One region of the Beggiatoa alba B18LD genome, then DNA from elsewhere that is predicted to be linked to it. Evidence: predicted binding sites of a transcription regulator. Region 1 holds the regulator's gene; the other holds the start of a gene.
The links. The regulator HrcA, encoded in region 1, represses chaperone genes, less so after heat shock. The targets are predictions, from matches to a motif close to TTAGCACTCNNNNNNNNNGAGTGCTAA.
Positions count from the first base shown of each region.

Region 2: a site for HrcA is predicted at 1,897-1,923, ahead of groES (co-chaperone GroES). Genes of this name have one in related genera too.

Region 1 is NZ_JH600070.1:2,623,793-2,627,220, forward strand. It holds gene dnaK (molecular chaperone DnaK) at 1-587, opposite strand, end outside; gene grpE (nucleotide exchange factor GrpE) at 763-1,359, opposite strand; gene hrcA (heat-inducible transcriptional repressor HrcA) at 1,496-2,551, opposite strand; gene ccoG (cytochrome c oxidase accessory protein CcoG) at 2,769-3,428, opposite strand, start outside.
Region 2 is NZ_JH600070.1:2,522,919-2,526,346, reverse strand. It holds gene groL (chaperonin GroEL) at 1-1,463, opposite strand, end outside; gene groES (co-chaperone GroES) at 1,516-1,827, opposite strand; gene BEGALDRAFT_RS10360 (OmpA family protein) at 2,230-2,766, shown strand; gene znuB (zinc ABC transporter permease subunit ZnuB) at 2,763-3,428, shown strand, end outside.

The DNA of each region.
Region 1 (3,428 bases):
CCTAAGTCATAAACAGCGATTTTTGCATCACCGCGTTTTTTATCCATTCCATAAGCAAGTGCGGCGGCGGTGGGTTCGTTAATAATCCGTTTAACATCTAAGCCTGCAATCCGTCCTGCATCTTTCGTGGCTTGACGTTGGGAGTCATTAAAGTAAGCGGGGACGGTAATCACGGCTTCTTTAACGGTTTCGCCTAAATAATCTTCGGCGGTTTTTTTCATTTTCATCAACACCCGCGCAGAAATTTCAGGCGGTGCCATTTTTTTGCCTTTTGCTTCAATCCATGCGTCGCCGTTGTCGGCTTCCATGATTTTGTAAGGAACGATGTCTAAATCGCGTTGTACGACTTTGTCTTTAAACTTACGTCCGATTAAGCGTTTAACGGCATATAATGTATTTTGTGGATTGGTAACTGCTTGACGTTTCGCAGATTGTCCAACTAAAACTTCGCTATCATCGGCATAAGCGATAATAGAAGGGGTTGTGCGTGCACCTTCGCTGTTTTCAATCACACGAACGCTTTTACCTTCCATCACGGCAACGCAAGAGTTAGTTGTACCTAAGTCAATCCCAATAATTTTACCCATGATTCTGTCATCTCCTGTTAATTCTTTGAGTAATAATTGTTTTTTACTGTTATCCGATATAAGGGCATGGCGTTTTTTTTCAAGAAAAAAGCGTTTTTTTATAAAAAGCCATTAAGCCCATTTTTTATGAAAGCGGATGAAGCCAATAACAATATGAAGTCTTGCTATTTCTTGGTTATTTTGGCGTTTTAGCAACGACAACACGAGCAGGACGTAATAAACGCTCGTTTAATTGATAACCTTTTTGATGAACGAAAAGGACTGTATTATCTTCAACATTGGGCACAGGTTGCATTGCCATCGCTTCGTGGAATTGGGGGTTAAACTTCTCGTTTTGCGGGTCGATTACTTGTACGCCGAATTTTTCTAAGGTGCTGGCTAGCATTTTTAGGGTTAATGCCATGCCTTCAGCAACCGTGGTTAAGCTCGTGTCTGCGTTCTTTGTGGCTTCTATGCCTAACTCCATACTGTCTTTGATGGGGAGTAATTCTGTTGCGAATTTTTCTAAGGCATATTTACGTGCATTTTCAAGGTCGCGTTCCATGCGTTTATGCATGTTTTCAAATTCGGCTTTTTGTCTTAATAAGGCATCCCAATTTTCATCCGCCCTACGGGTTGCCTCAATCAGTTGACGATTAAGCTCTTCTACTGAAATCGGCGTTGACTCTGTCTCAACGGCTGGGGCTTCTAATAATTCTTCATTTTCAATAACAGCGTTGGTAACTTCTGGATTTTCTGGCGGGGTTGTCTTGTCATTTACTGTGCTTGTCATTCGTTACTCCAAAAATAGTGAGCAAGTTTTTATTGCTAATAAACCATGAAAAAAAGGGGGGTAGCGGGTACAGGATAAATTGCGCCCGAATCCATGAAAAGTCGTAATTAATCGCAATAAGTAGGGATAAATCTGTTTACTTCAAGGCGGAACTAAGCAGTTTTGCTGTTAAGTCGACAATGGGGATGACGCGCTCATACGCCATGCGGGTAGGGCCAATGACACCTAACACACCAATGACAGAGCCATCTACTTTATAAGGTGAGGTAATCACGCTGCAGTCGTCGAAAACTTCGTAACCTGATTCTTCACCGATAAAAATTTGAATTCCCTGTGCATTAATGGCTTGGTCTAAAAGATGGAGAATATCGCATTTTTGATTAAATGCGCTGAATAAGTGGCGAAGTTTGTCGATATTGGTTGACAGTTCAGCAATATCCATTAAATGGGTTTGCCCTGCAACGACAAAATCGGGTTTATCTTCTTCTTGATTGGTAAAAGTTTTATCTGCCATTTCGAGGGCAGTTTCCATTAAATTATCTAAGTCTTGGCGAGCTTTGCGCATTTCGCCGACTAAATCTTGACGCACGCGGTGAATATCTTTACCAGCAAAGGCGGCATTTAAATAATTGGCGGCGTGTTCTAATTCTGTGGAGCTATAAGCGCGACTGGTGTGAATAATTCGATTTTGAACTTCATGTTCATTAATAACGAGAATAGCCAATACCCGTTGTTTTGAAAGGGATAAAAATTCGACGTGACGGAGTGCTTGGGTTTTACGACGGGGGAGCATAATCACGCTGGTTAAATGCGTGACTTCAGAGAGGAGATTCGAGGCTTTTTCGAACAAGCGTTGATTATCAAAACTTATTGCATCATTGCGGAACATTCGTCTTAATAGACTTTCTTCATCGTTACTGAGTTGTTTAACTTGTAATAAGCTGTCGACGAAAACGCGATAACCGCGAACGGTTGGAATTCGTCCTGCAGAGGTATGTGGCGAAAAAATTAAGCCCATTTCTTCTAAATCAGCCATCACATTGCGAATGGTTGCGGGGCTTAAATCTAAGTCGCTTTCTTTGGATAACGTGCGAGAGCCGACGGGTTGACCGTCTCGAATATAACGGTCAATCAAGATTTTTAAGAGTCGTTGTGCACGCTCGTTAATCTGCTCATGCGTAGCCTTTAACATGATGTTAATAACTTATCTAGTTGAATTTGCTTGTTGTTTGTGATTTTATGGTAAGGGAAAACCCCTATACTTTTTTAATGATAGTTAAAAAAGTAAGGGTAAAGCTTACAACTTCAATAGGCAAGTTATTATCGTTTTTTAGGGAGTAATATCCACGAAAAACACGAAAGGCACGAACACTACTTTTTTTCGTGTTTTTCGTGCCTTTCGTGGACAATTAACGGGGTAACTGAATCGGCCCTAAAAAGCGAGCATCTTCTGTCACTTTCCATTCAGGGTTATCTTTTGCCGTCATGGTAAATTCAATCTCGTTACTTTGTGCAGGAATGTTAGCACGCTCAACATTGACGCGAGCAGGTAAATCTAAAACAGACCCACTTTCTACCTCAATCACCGCTTTGTCCGTTTCAAACTGCGCATCCTTTAAGCCAGTCACCGTAATTTCATATACATGCGGATGTACATCTTTATTGATAACTTTCAAAATATACACGTTTTGAATTAAGCCTTCGTTATTTTCACGATATAAAACATTACGGTCACGAATCACATCCAGTTGTAACGGTTGGCGGATGGAAATGGAATAAATTAATAATCCAAACAGAATAATTAATAACGTGCCATAAATAAACACACGGGGTCTGAAGATATGTGTCGGCTTACCATTCATCGCATTATCTGTCGTATAACGGATTAAACCTTTTGGATAGTCCATTTTATCCATCACATCATCGCAAACATCAATACAGGCAGAACAGCCAATGCATTGATATTGCAAGCCATCCCGAATATCGATACCCGTCGGACAGACTTGCACGCACATCGTACAGTTGATGCACTCCCCTAAATTTTTAGCCTGATAATCCTCGCCTTTCTT
Region 2 (3,428 bases), 100 kb from region 1:
TCGCCGAATTCGTCGCTGGCTGCATTGTAACCGTAGGTTTTATCTTTGCTATCAGCAATTTTATTCAGCACAACAGCAGGTTCACCGCCAGCGTTGGCAACGATTTGGCGTAAAGGTTCTTCCATCGCACGGCGGGCAATGCTGATACCCATGTCTTGGTCGCTGTTTGAGCCTTTCAAGTCTTTGATGGCTTTGTAAGCGCGAATTAAAGCAACGCCACCACCGGGGACGACACCCTCTTCAACAGCAGCGCGGGTTGCGTGTAAGGCATCTTCAACGCGGGCTTTTTTCTCTTTCATTTCAATTTCGGTGGCAGCACCGACTTTAATCACAGCAACCCCACCCGCCAATTTAGCGACGCGCTCTTGTAATTTTTCGCGGTCGTAATCGGAAGATGTTTCAGCGATTTGTTGGCGAATTTGCTCAACACGGGCTTTGATTTCTTTGGCTTGACCAGCACCGTCGATAATGGTGGTGTTGTCTTTGGTGATTTGGATGCGTTTGGCTGTGCCTAAGTCGTTTAAGGTGGCTTTTTCTAAGCTTAAGCCAATTTCTTCGGCAATCACGGTGCCACCTGTGAGAATGGCGATGTCTTGTAACATGGCTTTGCGACGGTCGCCAAATCCAGGGGCTTTGACAGCAGCGACTTTGACAATACCGCGAATGGTGTTGACAACTAATGTGGCTAAGGCTTCGCCTTCTACGTCTTCAGCAACAATGAGTAAAGAACGACCTTGTTTGGCAACGCCTTCTAAAATGGGCAACATTTCACGAATGTTGGAGATTTTTTTGTCATGAATGAGAATTAAGGGGTTTTCTAGTTCAACACTCATGGATTGTTGGTTGTTGACGAAGTAAGGGGATAAATAACCACGGTCAAATTGCATCCCTTCGACAACGTCTAATTCGTTATCTAAGCCTGAACCTTCTTCGACGGTGATAACGCCATCTTTGCCGACTTTGTCCATGGCTTTGGCAATGATTTGTCCAACGGCTTCATCGGCGTTGGCGGAGATAGTGGCGACTTGGGCAATGGCTTTGTTGTCGGTGCAGGGTTTGGAGAGTTTTTTCAGTTCGTCAACGGCGGCAATCACGGCTTTGTCGATACCGCGTTTTAAATCCATCGGGTTCATGCCCGCTGTTACTGCTTTGATGCCTTCGATAAGAATGGCTTGGGCTAACACGGTGGCGGTGGTGGTGCCGTCGCCTGCGATGTCGGAAGTCTTGGAGGCGACTTCTTTGACCATTTGCGCACCCATGTTTTCAAATTTATCTTCTAACTCGACTTCTTTGGCAACGGAAACGCCGTCTTTGGTGATGGTGGGCGCGCCGAAAGATTTATCTAAAACGACGTTGCGTCCTTTAGGACCTAAGGTGACTTTAACGGCGTTAGCGAGGACGTTTACGCCTCTGAGCATGGATTGACGTGCGTCATCGGAAAAATAAACTTGTTTTGCTGCCATGATATTTCCTTAAAATACGGTATGTTGTGATGTATGAATGTTTGCGAATAGATTAAGCGGCTTTGGCGTGTTTCTTTTCTTCTAAAACTGCCATGATGTCGGATTCACGCATAATCACGACTTCTTCATCACCAATTTTGACTTCTGTGCCTGAGTATTTGCCAAACAGGACGATGTCGCCGACTTTGACATCTAACGGACGGACTTTGCCATCTTCTAAGATTTGACCGTTACCAACCGCCAAGACTTTGCCCCGAATGGGTTTTTCTGTCGCGCTGTCAGGGAGGACAATGCCACCTGCTGTTTTGCGTTCTTCTTCTACACGTTTGATAACGACGCGGTCTTGTAAGGGACGGATTTGCATAGTCAATATCTCCTCAATACGAATGACTGTTGTTAGTAATAAAGTAAAACGGATGTGGTGGTGTTTAACTTAGCACTCACCTATAACGAGTGCTAATAATAGGGGAGTTCATTCGAATTTCAAGGGAAAAATTAGTTTTTTGTTTTTCTTTATATTTGACGTTTGCGTCAAGAGTTAGAAAGAAATCAGCCTTTTATTTGTATTATTTTGCTATCAGTTTTATATTGGCGAATTGAAACAATTTGTTAGCAGATTTCTTTCTGTAAAAATCGTTTAATTGTTGGGATTAGCTCTCTTTTTATGGTGAGGTTTTTGCGTAAACTCACGCTGAATTAATGGTAATTCATGGTTTTATAAACCTTAAATGCAGTATGACTTCATGACCGATTCAAGGGATGTATCATGAAAAACGATAGACCATATTTTATTCAAGACCGATATCATCGTTTATTTGGGTTGTTGATAATTTGTGCAATAGTACAAGGTTGTAGCCAACTTCATGGCTGGTTTCAATCCAATTTTGAAGCCTTAAATCCACGCAAAACGGATAAAGGATTATTATTAGTTCTCGAATCGGTTTACTTTATGGCAGATGGAACGGCTTTAACGCCTGAAGCCAGTCGTGTGTTAGATGCATTAGCCGACACGATTAAAAACTCACCTGATAGCAATATCGCCATTGATGGTTATACCGATAGTAGTGGCAATGCAACCTATAATTTGTGGCTATCCAAACAGCGAGCAGAGCAGGTGAAACAAGCCCTTGTTCAACGTGGAATTGAAGCAACACGGATAACGACGGAAGGCTTTGGACAAGCAAGCCCAATTGCAAATAATGCAACGCCTGAAGGACGGCAGAAAAATCGGCGGGTGGAAATTATTATTTTAAATGTTATTGATATTCCAAGAAAAAAAAATGACATGGTTATTACAATATGATGATAGATGATTTTATTTGGCGGGCAGTTTTGGGCGGTATTGGCGTTGCTCTGATTGCGGGGCCATTAGGCTGTTTTGTGGTGTGGCGACGCATGGCGTATTTTGGCGATACCTTGTCACACTCGGCTTTATTAGGCATTGCGTTAGGTATCCTATTTAAAGTTAATTTAAATCTGGGTGTGATGCTGATTTGTTTATTAATTGCCTTATTACTTAGCCTATTGCAACAACAAAAACGCTTAACAACAGATACTTTACTCGGTATTTTATCGCACAGTATGCTATCGCTGGGTTTAGTGGTTGTCGCCTTTATGGATGGCATACGTATTGATTTATATAGTTATTTATTCGGTGATTTATTAGCTGTGACTCAATATGATTTATATTGGATTTATGGCGGTGGGAGCTTGGTTTTACTGGGTTTAGTATGGCTTTGGCAATCGTTATTATCTATCACGATTCATGAAGAGTTGGCAGAAGTCGAGGGCGTGCCTGTGGTGTGGGTGCGCTTGTTTTTGATGTTAATGATAGCGTTAGTGATTGCGGTTGCTATGAAAGTTGTCGGTATTTTATTAATTACTTCTTTATTAATTATTCCCCCTGCAACGGCTCGCTGGTTTGCTCGCACACCTGAGCAAATGGCAATTATTGCCAGTATATTG